One region of the Streptomyces sp. NPDC002788 genome, then DNA from elsewhere that is predicted to be linked to it. Evidence: riboswitches for the same ligand, from Rfam matches in the RefSeq annotation. Region 1 holds a riboswitch; the other holds the start of a gene.
The links. A riboswitch is a leader RNA that binds a small molecule or an ion and turns the genes downstream of it on or off. The one in region 1 is predicted to bind cobalamin.
Positions count from the first base shown of each region.

Region 2: linked by a shared signal. The riboswitch ahead of ACWD1U_RS11855 (ribonucleoside-diphosphate reductase subunit alpha) and the one ahead of ACWD1U_RS26450 (ABC transporter substrate-binding protein) in region 1 are both predicted to bind cobalamin.

Region 1 is NZ_JBSFVB010000015.1:70,883-78,196, reverse strand. Features, by position in the region: gene ACWD1U_RS26475 (YigZ family protein) at 78-704, opposite strand; gene ACWD1U_RS26470 (SixA phosphatase family protein) at 733-1,275, opposite strand; gene ACWD1U_RS26465 (hypothetical protein) at 1,272-2,027, opposite strand; gene ACWD1U_RS26460 (ABC transporter ATP-binding protein) at 2,058-2,906, opposite strand; gene ACWD1U_RS26455 (FecCD family ABC transporter permease) at 2,903-3,964, opposite strand; gene ACWD1U_RS26450 (ABC transporter substrate-binding protein) at 3,961-4,989, opposite strand; cobalamin riboswitch at 5,074-5,234, opposite strand; gene ACWD1U_RS26445 (CoA-binding protein) at 5,333-5,749, shown strand; gene ACWD1U_RS26440 (APC family permease) at 5,917-7,314, shown strand, end outside.
Region 2 is NZ_JBSFVB010000005.1:184,890-192,203, reverse strand. Features, by position in the region: gene ACWD1U_RS11875 (GntR family transcriptional regulator) at 1-75, shown strand, start outside; gene ACWD1U_RS11870 (DUF3311 domain-containing protein) at 206-472, shown strand; gene mctP (monocarboxylate uptake permease MctP) at 469-2,097, shown strand; gene ACWD1U_RS11860 (GNAT family N-acetyltransferase) at 2,170-2,676, shown strand; cobalamin riboswitch at 2,692-2,853, shown strand; gene ACWD1U_RS11855 (ribonucleoside-diphosphate reductase subunit alpha) at 2,978-5,335, shown strand; gene ACWD1U_RS11850 (ribonucleotide-diphosphate reductase subunit beta) at 5,392-6,396, shown strand; gene ACWD1U_RS11845 (helix-turn-helix domain-containing protein) at 6,645-7,314, shown strand, end outside.

The DNA.
Region 1 (7,314 bases):
ATCACGGGGGGTTACTCCCGTATCGGCCCTTCATCCCCCGCCGGCCCCCACCCGTCACACTCGCTCGGTCCGGATCTTCAGGCGTCGCCGTACGCCTCCCCGCCCGGTTCGAAGCGGGCCGTGCCGGCAGTCACGTCGGCGAGCCAGGCCCGGAAGGCGTCGAGGTCGGCGTCCGGGAGTGCGATCTCGATGGCGACCGCCTCCCCGTAGCTGACGTCCCGCACCTCGCGCCCCGTGGTCCGCAGGTCGTGCTCCAGCTTTCCCGCCCGCTGGTGGTCGACGGTGACCGTGGCCAGCCGGAATCTGCGGCGGGTGCGCGTGCCGAGGGTGTCCAGGGCCTCGCCGACCGCTCCGCCGTACGCCCGGATGAGCCCGCCCGCGCCGAGCTTGACCCCGCCGTAGTAGCGGGTGACGACGGCGACGACGTACCGCATGTCGCGGCGCAGCAGCATCTGGAGCATGGGGACGCCGGCGGTGCCGCCCGGTTCGCCGTCGTCGCTCGCCTTCTGCACGGAGGCGTCGGCGCCGATGACATAGGCCCAGCAGTTGTGGGTGGCGTCGGCGTGCTCCTTGCGGACCGCGGTGATGAACTCCTGGGCCTCCTGCTCGGTGGCCGCCGGGGCGAGGGCGCACAGGAAGCGGGAGCGGTTGACCTCGGTCTCGTGCACGCCCGCGCGGGCGACCGTGCGGTATTCGTCCTGCATCCGGCCAGCCTATGCGCGCGGGTGCGGACTACTTCTTCGCGCCCCGGGCCACGGTCACCGACGTGAGCAGGGCGGTGCCGGGGGTGAGGGCGCGCCAGGTCGTGCCGTGCCAGGAAAGGACGGCGATCGCCGAGGTGGGGAACTTCGTGCGGACCTGCTCCAGGGTGTCGTCCAGGCCGTCTCCGGCCAGCGCCAGGACCAGGTCCTCCAGACCGGGGTTGTGGCCGATCAGCAGCAGCGTCCCCACCTCGTCGGGCACCTCGTGCACGACGGTCAGCAGGCCTTGGGGGCCGGCCGCGTACAGGCGCCGGTCGTGGCGGACCGGCGGCGGTGTGCCCCATTCGGCGGCGGCCAGCTCCCAGGTCCGGCGGGCGCGTACGGCGGTGGAGCACAGCGCGAGGTCCGGCAGGCAGTCGGCCTCGGCCAGGGCCCGCCCGGCGGCGGGGGCGTCCCGGCGGCCGCGGGCTGCGAGGGGGCGTTCGTGGTCGGCGACGTCCACCGGCCAGGCGGACTTGGCGTGCCGCAGCACGACCAGGCGGCGCAACGGGCCCGCTCCTGCGCGGTCGATCATGACGGGTATCCCAGGTCGGTGGTGAGGTCGAGGCCGAGGAGGCGGTCGGCGTAGGCATAGGTCTCGAAGCGGGCGCCGTCCGGGAACTCCGGGCCGGTCTCCACATGGTGCAGGACGTCCAGCACCCGGGGCACGTCCAGGTCGTCCTCCCAGGCGTCGCGCAACCGCCGGCGCACGTCGTCCGGAATCGGCCGCGAGGGGCTGCGGGCCCAACGGGCGACCGCGCCGCGCCAGCGGGCGAGGGTGGCGCTCGCGGCGCCGAGGTCGGCCGCCGCCGGCCGGGCGGGGGCGCTGTGATGCCGGCTGATCAGGGTGAGGCGGAGGACGGCTGGATCGGTGTGGCCCGCGGGATCGGTCCGCACGGGCGCGACCTCGATCCGCAGCCCGTCGGGCGCCGGCCCGCCCTCGGCGGCCACGTGGACGACCTGGGCCTCGCCCAGCCCGGCGCCGACGTCGGGGCTGTCCTCGAAGGGACGGATGCCGAGCGCCGCGGCACTCGCCCGCAGTTCCGCCTGCCGCCGTCCACCGGTGAGCAGCGCCCACACCGGTGTGCCGCCGAGCTCGAGGGCCCTGACCAGCAGGTCCGCGACGAGCAGCACCCGCAGGTTCGTGGTGTCGGAGCCGGGCGCGTGCACCTGGACACGGGTCAGGCCCCGGCGGGCCGGGGCGGGGTCGGCCGGCTCGCCGGTTCGGGCGTCGATGATGCGCAGCACAGGGCGAGCGTAGGCGGGTGGGCGGGCCCGCGCAGGCAGGTTCGGCGTGTTCCGGACCGTGTGGCGCCATCACCCCACCGATGGCGTGCGCGCCGCTCCCTCCAGCGTCCCCAGGAACCGGACGTGGGGCCGTCCCCCGGGGCCTTCGCGGCGGACGTCCGCCCGTACCCCGTACACCTCGGCGATCAGCTCTTCCGTGAGGACGTCTCCCGGTGTGCCGCCCGCCACCACCCGCCCGGCGCTCAGCACCACGACCCGGTCGCAGTACATCGCCGCGAGGTTGAGGTCGTGCAGGGCGACGACCGTCGTGACCGGCAGGCCGGTGACCAGGGCGAGCAGGTCGAGCTGGTGGTGGATGTCGAGGTGGTTGGTCGGCTCGTCCAGGAGGAGTTCGCGGGGCTCCTGGGCGAGGGCGCGGGCGATCTGCACCCGCTGGCGTTCGCCGCCCGAGAGCGTGTGCCAGGGCTGGCCGGCACGGTCGGTGAGGCCGGTGCGCTCCAGCGCGGCACGCACGGCCCGCTCATCGTCGGCCGAGGCGGGTGTCCAGGCGCGGCGGTGCGGGACGCGGCCCAGCCGTACGACGTCCGCGACCGTCAACTCGACCTGCGTTTCGGACTGTTGCTCGACGACGGCCAGGCGGCGGGCGACCGTTCGGCGGGGCAGGTCGCCCAGCGGTGTGCCGTCCAGGGTGACGACTCCGGCGGTCGGCGTGAGCAACCCGGCCAGCAGCCGCAGCAGGGTGGACTTGCCGGAGCCGTTGGGACCGAGGACGCCGACCGTGGAACCGGTCTCCGGCGCGAGGACGACGCCGTCCAGGATGAGGCGTCCGTCGGCGCGGCGGTCCACCCGGTCGGCCCGCAACCCGGCCCCGCCCGCGGGTGCCCCGCTCCCGCCCACCGGTGCTCCCGTCCCGCTCACCGCGCCCTCCGCGTCCGGTAGAGCACGACCACGAACGCCGGCACCCCGACCAGCGACGTCACCACCCCCACGGGAACCTCCTGCGGATCCAGCACCGTCCGGGCGAGGGTGTCCACCCACACCAGGAACACCGCCCCTGCCAGCGCCGTGACCGGCAGCAGCCGGGCGTGCCCGGGACCGGTCAGGGCCCGGGCGGCGTGCGGCAGGACCAGCCCGACGAAGCCGATCGCCCCGGCCGAACTGACCAGCGCGGCCGTGAGCAGGGCCGTGACGCACAGCAGCACCAGGCGGGTGCGGGCCACGGACACCCCGAGCGCGGCCGCCGCGTCCTGCCCGAAGGCGAAGGCGTCGAGGGTACGGGCGTACGACAGGCACACGACCAGCGCCACGGCCAGGACGGCCAGGCACAGCCGGACGTCGCTCCAGCCCGCGCCGCCGAGCGAGCCGAGGAGCCAGAACAGCACGCCCCGGGTCGTCTCGGCGTCGGCGGCGGTCATCACCACGAAGGAGGTGAGCGCGGAGAAGAGCTGCATGGCGGCCACGCCCGCGAGGACCACGCGGTCGGTGGTGCCGCCGAGGGTGTGGCTGAGCAGCAGCACGAGCGCGAAGGACACCAGGGCGCCGAGGAACGCGCCGGCGGACACCGAGACGGCACCGCCGCCCACGCCCAGCACGACCACGACCACCGCGCCGGTGGAGGCGCCCGAGGACACCCCGAGCACGAACGGGTCGGCGAGCGGGTTGCGCAGCAGCGACTGCATGACGGCCCCGCACACGGCGAGCCCGGCCCCGCACACGGCGGCGAGCAGGGTGCGGGGCAGTCGCAACTGCCAGACGATGCCGTCCCGGATCGGCGTCAGCTCCGAACTGCCGAGGCCGACGTGGGCGGCCACCACGGACCACACGTCACCGACGCGGATGTCGGCGGGACCGATGGTGATGGCCACGGCGAGGGAGGCGACGAGCGCGACGGTCCCGGCCACGCCCAGAGCGAGCCCGGCTCGGCGCCGGGCGCCGGCCGCCGGTCCCGCCACCTCCGGCAGGTCCCGGACGGTCACTCGGCCCGCCCGAACCGGCGCAGCCCGGCGGCGACCTGCTCCACGCCCGCGACCGTACGGATGGTCGGGTTCATGGCCTGCCCGCTGAGCAGCACGTACCGCTTGTGCCGGACCGCGTCCATGTTCCTGGTGACCGGGTTGGACTCCAGGAAGGCGATCTTCTTCGCGGCCGACTCGGCGGTCTGTGACTTCCGGGTCAGATCGCCGATGACGAGGACGTCGGGGTCGCGGTCGGCGACCGTCTCCCAGTTGACCTGCGGCCACTCCTCGTGCGTGTCGTCGAAGACGTTCTTCGCGCCGAGGGCCCGGGTGATGATGCCGGGCGCTCCGCAACAGCCCGCCACGTACGGCGACTCGGAGTTGGCGAACCAGTACAGAAGGGTGACGTCGGAGGCGTCGACGCCCGAGGTGGCCTTCGCCATGCGCTGCCTGAGGGAGGCCACGAGCTCGTCGCCGCGCTTCTTCACGCCGAACACGGTGGCCAGGTCGCGTACTTCGCGGTAGACGGTGTCGATGCCGAGTGCCTTGTCCCGGATGCCGTCGCCGCCCGACGAGTTGTCCTTGCCGGCGCAGTCGGACGGCGAGACGTACGTGGGCACGCCGAGCTTCTCGAACTGCTCGCGGGTGGCGACGCCGCCCTTGCCGAGGGTGGAGACGAAGGAGGCGGCGACGAAGTCGGGGTCGGCGTCCAAAACCGTTTCGAAGGACGGATTGTTGTCGGCGATGCGCGGCACCTTCGCGTTGGCCTTCTCCAGCCCCTTCATCACGGGGTCGGTCCAGGTGGCCGTGCCCGCGAGGCGGTCGCCGAGGCCGAGGGAGAGCAGGATCTCGGTGGTGCCCTGGTTGAGGGAGACGGCGTGCTGCGGCGGGGCCTCGACGCGGACCTCGTGGCCGCAGTCGTCGAGGGTGACGGCGGCCTTCGCGGTGGTGGCCTTCGAGTCGCCGCAGCCGGTCAGGAGCAGGGAGCCGAGCAAGGAGCCGGCCGCGAGCAGCACGGTGGCACGGGCGGGTCGGGCGAGGGGCACGGGAACCAGTCCTCAGTCGTCGAGGGCTCGATCGCGGAGCCCGGTCGTACGTTGCTCCCCCGCCGCGTACCGGCCGCGGGGGCCGCCAGCAGGTCTTCGGACTCGGGTTCGACCGGATCGGGGCGCCTTCCCGGACACCCGCGAGAGCGTCCAGTGGCCGAGGCCCCGCCCGTCCCCCTCACCGCTGCGCGTCAGTTCCGGATTCGCACCGGATTCCCTGACCCACGTACATGGGTTCGACTGGCCTCGGCAAGCTATCACGGGGGGCCGCGGGGGGAATCACCGCGCGTCCGGCGGCGTTGTGGCGGGCACAGTTCTTCCGCGACTTTCGAGGAGGTCACCCGTGTACGGCGACGAGGCAACGGTCCGCAGGATTCTCACCGGGCTCGGCGACACCTGGGCGGTGGTGGGCCTGTCGTCGAACCGGGAGCGCGCGGCGTACGGCGTGGCCGCCGTGCTGCAGCGGTTCGGCAAGCGCGTCGTGCCGGTGCACCCGAAGGCGGAGACGGTACACGGCGAGCAGGGGTACGCGAGCCTGGCGGACATTCCCTTCGACGTGGACGTCGTGGACGTGTTCGTGAACAGCGACCTCGCCGGCGCGGTCGCCAACGAGGCGGTCGCGAAGGGGGCGAAGGCGGTGTGGTTCCAGCTCGGCGTCGTCGACGAGGCGGCGTACGACCGGACCCGCGCGGCGGGCCTGGAGACGGTGATGGACCGCTGCCCGGCCATCGAGATCCCGCGGCTGGGCTTGAGACGTTAACGGCTCTCTGATTTCCCCGTACAGATTCCTTGAAGATTTCTCCTGGAAATCCCCGCCCCCGGTCAAATGCACGGCAACAGTCTTCTGCCGGTCGACAATTGATACCTAGCCTGACGGCCTCTTGCACGCCGAACGCTCTGTTCATTTTATGAGAGGCCCCTAAGAACATGGTAAGTGTCGACCAGGCGGTACCGGGGGTGAAGGGGAGTCCGGGCGGACTGCGCCGGGACGTCGGGCTCATCGGACTGATGTGGGCCTCCGTAGGCTCCATCATCGGCTCCGGCTGGCTCTACGGCGCCAAGAACGCCGTCATGATGGCCGGTCCGGCGGCGATCATCTCGTGGGTGATCGGTGCCGTCGCGATCGTCCTCCTCGCCCTGGTGCACGCCGAGCTCGGCGGCATGTTCCCGGTGGCGGGCGGCACGGCGCGTTACCCGCACTACGCCTTCGGCGGCCTGGCCGGCATGTCGTTCGGCTGGTTCGCCTGGCTGCAGGCGGCGACCGTGGCCCCGATCGAGGTCGAGGCCATGATCGGCTACGCCGGCCACTGGGACTTCGCGAAGGGCTTCCTGCACCAGCAGGACAGCACCCTGACGACCAGCGGCCTCATTGTCGCTGTCTTCCTGATGGCCGTTTTCGTCGCGGTCAACTTCCTCGGCGTGAAGGTACTGGCACACACCAACAGCGCGGCCACCTGGTGGAAGATCGCCGTCCCACTGGCCGCGATCTTCATCGTCGCGGTGGGCAACTTCCACCCGGGCAACTTCGCCTCGGAGGGCTTCGCCCCGTTCGGCGCCAAGGGTGTGCTGAGCGCCATCAGCACCAGCGGCATCATCTTCGCCCTGCTGGGATTCGAGCAGGCGATCCAGCTCGCTGGTGAGAGCCGCAACCCCCAGCGCGACCTGCCGCGCGCGACCCTCGGCTCGGTCGCGATCGGCGCGATCATCTACGTCCTGCTCCAGGTCGTGTTCATCGCCGCGCTGCCCCACAGCACGTTCGCGCACGGCTGGGCCGACCTCAAGTTCCCGGGCATCGACGGCCCCTGGGCGGGTTTGGCGACCCTGGTGGGCCTGGGCTGGCTGAGTGTCGTGCTGTACCTCGACGCCGTGGTCTCCCCCGGCGGCACCGGCCTGATCTACACCACCGCCACCTCCCGCGTCTCCTTCGGCCTCTCCAAGAACGGCTACGCGCCGAAGCTGTTCGAGAAGGTCGACGCCCGCGGCGTGCCGTGGTTCGGCCTGATCCTCTCCTTCGTGACGGGTGTCCTCTGCTTCCTTCCCTTCCCCAGTTGGCAGAAGCTGGTCGGCTTCATCACCTCGGCCAGCGTCCTGATGTACGCGGGAGCGCCACTGGCATACGGCGTGTTCGCCGACAAGCTGCCCGACCACGATCGCCCCTACCGCCTCCCCGGCGGCAAGCTGATCTCCCCGCTGTCCTTCGTGGTGGCCAACCTCGTCATCTACTGGGCCACTTGGGACGTCCTGTGGCGGCTCGGCGTGGCGATCATCCTCGGCTACGTGCTGCTCGGCGGCTACGCCCTGTACGCCAGGAGCAAGGGCCTGCCC
Region 2 (7,314 bases), on a different contig from region 1:
GTGGAGTGGGTGCGGTCGGTGTACCGGGGGGACCGGTACAAGTTCGTGGCGCGGCTGAAGCGCCCCCAGGAGTAGCGGACCGGCAGCGGAGTCGTCGATTTCTTTTGGGTACCGCATTACGGACGAGGGGTTCCGTTTTCGCCACACCCTGACCTAGATTGCCTGCGCATTACACAGGTGATCACTGAGGGGACGGAGCCGCCTGATGTCGCAAGCCTCAGAAGCCAGTAGAGGGCCGGTGGTGACGCCCGTGCGCGTCGTCATCGCCGTCTGCCTCATAGCGCCCTTCGTGGCCATGCTGTGGGTCGGCTCGTACGCGAAGACCGACCCGGCCTTCATCGGGATCCCGTTCTTCTACTGGTACCAGATGGCGTGGGTGCTGATCTCCACCGCGCTGACCATGATCGCCTACAAGCTGTGGCAGCGTGACCAGCGCGCCCGCTCGGCCTCGAAGGGCGGTGCGTCGGAGTGAAGGACGGCGTGAACGGCGTCGCACTCGCCGTCTTCATCTTCTTCTTCCTGGCCGTCACGGTCATGGGCTTCCTGGCCGCGCGCTGGCGCAAGGCCGAGAACGAGCACAGCCTCGACGAATGGGGCCTGGGCGGACGGTCGTTCGGCACCTGGATCACCTGGTTCCTGCTCGGCGGCGACCTGTACACGGCGTACACCTTCGTGGCCGTCCCGGCGGCGATCTACGCGGCGGGCGCGGCCGGCTTCTTCGCGGTGCCGTACACGATCCTGGTCTACCCGCTGATCTTCACCTTCCTCCCCCGCCTGTGGTCGGTGTCCCACAAGCACGGGTACGTGACGACGTCCGACTTCGTGCGCGGCCGGTTCGGCTCGAAGGGCCTGTCACTGGCGGTGGCGCTGACCGGCATCCTGGCGACGATGCCGTACATCGCGCTCCAGCTGGTCGGTATCCAGGCCGTGCTGGACGTGATGGGGGTCGGCGGCGGCGAGAACACCAACTGGTTCATCAAGGACCTGCCGCTGCTGATCGCGTTCGGTGTGCTGGCGGCGTACACGTACTCGTCGGGTCTGCGGGCGCCCGCGCTGATCGCGTTCGTGAAGGACACGCTGATCTACATCGTCATCGCGGTGGCGATCATCTACATCCCGATCAAGCTGGGCGGTTTCGACGAGATCTTCGCCAAGGCGGGTGACGCGTACAGCCAGACGAACCCGGCGACGGGTGCGCCGCGCGGTGCGCTGGTCCCGCCGGAGGCGGGCCAGTGGACGTACGCGACGCTGGCATTGGGCTCCGCGCTCGCGCTGTTCATGTACCCGCACTCCATCACGGCGACGCTGTCCTCCAAGAGCCGTGAGGTGATCCGCCGCAACACCACGATCCTGCCGCTGTACTCGCTGATGCTGGGCCTGCTCGCGCTGCTCGGCTTCATGGCGATCGCGGCCGGGATCAAGGTGCAGAACGGGCAGCTGGCGATCCCGCAGCTGTTCGAGACGATGTTCCCGGACTGGTTCGCCGGTGTGGCGTTCGCGGCGATCGGCATCGGCGCGCTGGTGCCGGCGGCCATCATGTCCATCGCGGCCGCGAACCTCTTCACCCGCAACATCTACAAGGACTTCATCAAGCCGGACGCCACGCCCGCGCAGGAGACCAAGGTCTCCAAGCTGGTCTCCCTGCTGGTGAAGGTGGGCGCACTGGCCTTCGTCCTCACCATGGACAAGACGGTCGCCATCAACTTCCAGCTCCTCGGCGGCATCTGGATCCTGCAGACCTTCCCGGCTCTGGTCGGCGGCCTGTTCACGCGCTGGTTCCACCGCTGGGCCCTGCTCGCGGGCTGGGCGGTCGGCATGGTCTACGGCACGGTCGCCGCGTACGGCGTGGCCTCCCCGACCCAGAAGCACTTCGGCGGCTCCTCCAAGGAGATCCCGGGCATCGGCGAGATCGGCTACATCGGCCTCACGGCGTTCGTCCTGAACGTGGTCGTGACGGTGGTCCTGACCTTCGTCCTCAGGGCCCTCAAGGCCCCCGACGGCATCGACGAGACGAGGCCGGAGGACTACACGGCGGACGCGGGCGACCCGGGCGTCCAGGTGGAGCTTCCGCCGGCGACGGCGGGCTCCTCGCACTGAGTCGTACGTGACGACGGGCCGCCGGTGAGAAACCGGCGGCCCGTCGTCATACCCGTCCCGCACACTCAAACCATGGACATCCTCATCCGGCGAGTGAAGCCCACCGAGTACGACGCCCTCGGCGAGATCACCGCCCAGGCCTACCTCAAGGACGGCCTCCTCGACTTCGGTGAGAGCGACTGGTACCTCGGCGAACTCAAGGACGTGGCCAGGCGGGCCGCCGCCGCGGACGTACTGGTGGCCACCCGGGGCGAACACCTCCTCGGCGGCGTGACCGTCGTCCCCTCCGGCGGCCCCATGGCCGACATCGCCCTGCCCGGGGAGGCCGAGATACGGATGCTCGCCGTCGCCCAGGAGGCCCGCGGCCGCGGCCTCGGAGAGGCCCTCGTCCGCGCCTGCGTCGACCGCGCCCGTGCGACGGACGGCTGCGTCCGCGTCGTCCTGTCGACGCAGCGCACCATGCACTCCGCCCACCGCATCTACGAACGTCTCGGCTTCGTCCGCGTCCCGGAGCGCGACTGGAACCCGATCCCGGAGCTCGACGACATCACTCTCCTTACCTACGAGTTGACGCTATGAAACCGTCGCGACACTACATCTAGGGGTGCTGTCGCCACCCGGCACAAGATGTATGCTCATGCTCGCTGTCGCCGCAGGGGAATCCGGTGCGAATCCGGAACTGTCCCGCAACGGTGTACTTGTGCATGTTCGTGCACAGGAGTCAGTCCGAGGACCTGCCGACAGCGCACCCGGCCGCCCGGCCGGTGTGCCTGACGTCCGGGCCTCGTGGAATGGGCCGGTGGACGCGACGCCGCGTGCGCTCGTGTGCTGCCGCCCGCCACTCGACGAGGCCCCCGTGCCGAGCGAGGGAGAGCCCCACGTGACCATCGCGCCAGCGGAACCGGTCTCAGCCGCCGAAGAAGAGCACGACGCGCCCGGTGCCGCGCTGCTGCGGACCCTGACCGAGCTGACCGCCGACCTCCCCGACGCCGAGCCCGGCCGGGTCGCCGCCGCCGCGCTGCGCGGCCGGTCCGCGCGGGCCGACGAGTCGGAGTTGCGCGAGCTGGCGACGGAGGCGGCCGCCGGCCTCATCTCCGAGGATCCCGCCTACTCCCGGCTGGCCGCGCGCCTGCTGACGATCGGCATCCGCGCCGAGGCCGCCTCGCAGGGCGTCACGTGCTTCACCGAGTCCGTCGCGGTCGGGCACCGGGAGGGCCTCATCGCCGACCGGACCGCCGAGTTCGTGCACCTCCACGCCGCCCGTCTCGACGCCCTGATCGACACGGCCGCCGACGACCGCTTCGAGTACTTCGGCCTGCGTACGCTCCACAGCCGCTACCTGCTCCGGCACCCGCTCACCCGCAAGGTCGTCGAAACGCCCCAGCACTTCATGCTGCGGGTGGCCGCGGGGCTCGCCGAGGACGACACCACCCGGGCCCTCGACGAGGTCGCCGCGCTCTACCGGCTCATGAGCCGGCTCGACTACCTCCCCTCCTCCCCCACCCTCTTCAACTCCGGCACGCGGCACCCCCAGATGTCGTCCTGCTACCTCCTCGACTCCCCCAAGGACGAGCTGGACTCCATCTACGACCGGTACCACCAGGTGGCCCGGCTGTCGAAGCACGCCGGCGGCATCGGCATCGCGTACTCCCGCATCCGCGCCCGGGGTTCGCTGATCCGCGGCACCAACGGCCACTCCAACGGCATCGTCCCGTTCCTGAAGACCCTCGACGCCTCGGTCGCCGCCGTGAACCAGGGCGGCCGCCGCAAGGGCGCCGCCGCCGTCTACCTGGAGACCTGGCACTCCGACATCGAGGAGTTCCTGGAGCTGCGGGACAACACCGGCGAGGACGCCCGCCGCACGCACAACCTGAACCTGGCGCACTGGATCCCGGACGAGTTCATGCGCCGCGTGAACGCCGACGCGCCGTGGTCGCTGTTCTCCCCCGCGGACGCGCCCGAGCTCGTCGACCTGTGGGGCGAGGAGTTCGACACCGCGTACCGGGCGGCCGAGGCGAAGGGCCTGGCGAAGAAGACGCTGCCCGCCCGCGAGTTGTACGGCCGCATGATGCGCACTCTCGCGCAGACCGGCAACGGCTGGATGACCTTCAAGGACACCGCCAACCGCACCGCCAACCAGACGGCCGAGCCCGGTCACGTCGTGCACTCCTCCAACCTCTGCACGGAGATCCTGGAGGTCACCAGCGACGGGGAGACAGCGGTCTGCAACCTGGGCTCGGTCAACCTCGGCGCGCTCGTCGACCAGGCCGGCGAGGACATCGACTGGGAGCGGCTGGACGAGACAGTCCGTACGGCCGTCACGTTCCTCGACCGGGTCGTGGACATCAACTTCTATCCGACCGAGCAGGCGGGCCGCTCCAACGCCCGCTGGCGTCCGGTCGGCCTCGGCGCGATGGGTCTGCAGGACGTCTTCTTCAAGCTGCGCCTTCCCTTCGACTCGCCAGAGGCCAAGGCGCTCTCCACGCGCATCGCCGAGCGCATCATGCTCGCCGCCTACGAGGCCTCCGCCGACCTCGCCGAGCGCAACGGCCCGTTGCCGGCCTGGGAGAAGACCCGTACGGCCAAGGGGGTGCTCCACCCCGACCACTACGACGTGGAACTGACCTGGCCGGAGCGCTGGGCCGCCCTGCGCGAGCGCATCGCCGCGACCGGCATGCGCAACTCCCTGCTCCTCGCCATCGCCCCGACGGCCACGATCGCCTCGATCGCGGGCGTGTACGAGTGCATCGAGCCGCAGGTGTCCAACCTGTTCAAGCGCGAGACCCTGTCCGGTGAGTTCCTCCAGGTCAACTCCTGCCTGGTGGACGAGCTGAAACGGCTCGGCGTGTGGGACGCCCGCAGCCGGGAGGCCCTGCGCGAGGCGAACGGCTCGGTGCAGGACTTCGCCTGGATCCCCGAGGACGTACGGAAGCTGTACCGCACGGCGTGGGAGATCCCGCAGCGCGGCCTGATCGACATGGCGGCGGCCAGGACCCCGTTCCTGGACCAGTCCCAGTCCCTGAACCTCTTCCTGGAGACGCCGACCATCGGCAAGCTCTCCTCGATGTACGCCTACGCCTGGAAGTCCGGGCTGAAGACCACGTACTACCTGCGCTCGCGCCCGGCGACCCGCATCGCCCGCGCGGCCCAGGCCACCGTCCCCGTGCAGCAGCCGGCGCCGGAAGACGCCGTCGCCTGCTCCCTGGAGAACCCCGAGTCCTGCGAGGCCTGCCAGTAATTCCCACCCGCCACCCGACCGCCACCCCTGGAGGACGGCGCTTCGCGCCGACTGTTATGACTCAGAACCTTCTCGACCCCGGCTTCGAGCTGACTCTGCGCCCCATGCGCTACCCGGACTTCTACGAGCGCTACCGGGACGCCATCAAGAACACCTGGACCGTGGAGGAGGTCGACCTCCACTCGGACGTCACCGACCTCGCCAAGCTGTCACCCGCGGAGCAGCACCTGATCGGCCGTCTGGTGGCCTTCTTCGCGACGGGTGACTCGATCGTCGCGAACAACCTCGTGCTGACCCTCTACAAGCACATCAACTCCCCCGAGGCGCGGCTGTATCTGAGCCGGCAGCTCTTCGAGGAGGCCGTCCACGTCCAGTTCTATCTGACGCTCCTGGACACCTACCTCCCCGACCACGACGACCGGGCGGCGGCCTTCGCGGCCGTCGAGAACATCCCCTCCATCCGCGAGAAGGCCGGGTTCTGCTTCAAGTGGATGGACTCGGTCGACCAGCTCGACCGGCTGGAGACGCAGGCCGACCGCCGACGCTTCCTGCTGAACCTGATCTGCTTCGCCGCGTGCATCGAGGGCCTGTTCTTCTACGGCGCCTTCGCGTACGTCTACTGGTTCCGCAGCCGGGGCCTGCTGCATGGCCTCGCGACCGGCACCAACTGGGTGTTCCGCGACGAGACGATGCACATGTCCTTCGCCTTCGACGTGGTCGACACCGTCCGCAAGGAGGAGCCGGAGCTCTTCGACGACCGGCTGCGGCAGGAGGTGACCGACATGCTCCGTGAGGCCGTCGAGGCCGAGCTGCAGTTCGCGCGCGACCTGTGCGGTGACGGCCTCCCGGGCATGAACACCGAGTCGATGCGGCAGTACCTGGAGTGCGTCGCCGACCAGCGGCTCACCCGCCTGGGCTTCGCTCCGGTGTACGGCTCCGAGAACCCCTTCTCCTTCATGGAGCTCCAGGGGGTTCAGGAGCTGACCAACTTCTTCGAGCGGCGGCCCTCCGCGTACCAGGTGGCGGTGGAGGGCACCGTCGACCTGGACGAGGACTTCTGAGCCGGCACGCCTTCGCGGGTCCCCTGGGCCTCCCTGATCTGACGGTCGACGCGCCGGTCGCGCAGGATACCGATCACTGACGGGAGGACCAGGAGGACCAGCATCCCGAGGACGAAGATCATTGCGATGAGTGTCTGTACCTGGTTCGTGTCCATGGACACCACTGTCGCGCCGATGACTCCTTACCGTCAGTGGCAGTACTGTCATAGACCCTCGAATTACTGCCACTGACGAGGCACACTGGAGACATGCTCCAGAACGTGACCGTCGTCCTCCTCGACGGCGTGAACCCCTTCGAACTCGGTGTGGTGTGCGAGGTCTTCGGCACCGACCGCAGCGACGACGGCCTGCCGGTCTACGACTTCGCCGTGGCCTCGGCCGAGGGCCCGGCCCTGCGCACGAACACGGGCTTCTCGCTGAACGTCGAGCACGGCCTGGAGCGGCTGGAGACGGCCGACCTGATCGCCGTGCCCGCCGGGCACCGCTACGAGACCCGGGACTTCCCGCCGGAGCTGCTGGACGCCCTGCGGCACGGGGTCGAGCACGGTGCCCGGGTGCTCAGCGTCTGCTCCGGCGTCTTCGTGCTGGCCGCGGCGGGGCTGCTGGACGACCGCCGCTGCGCCACGCACTGGCGGCACGCGGACGCCCTCGCCCGGCGGTACCCGCGGATCACCGTCGAGCCGGACGTGCTCTACGTCGACGAGGACCCGGTGATCACCTCCGCCGGCACGGCCGCCGGTATCGACGCCTGCCTCCACCTGGTCCGCAAGGAGCAGGGCTCGGAGGTCGCCAACAAGATCGCCCGGCGGATGGTGGTGCCCCCGCACCGCGACGGCGGCCAGGCCCAGTACATCGAGCGCCCGCTGCCGCACTCCGAGGCCGACACGATCGGTGAGGTGCTGGCCTGGATGGAGCGCC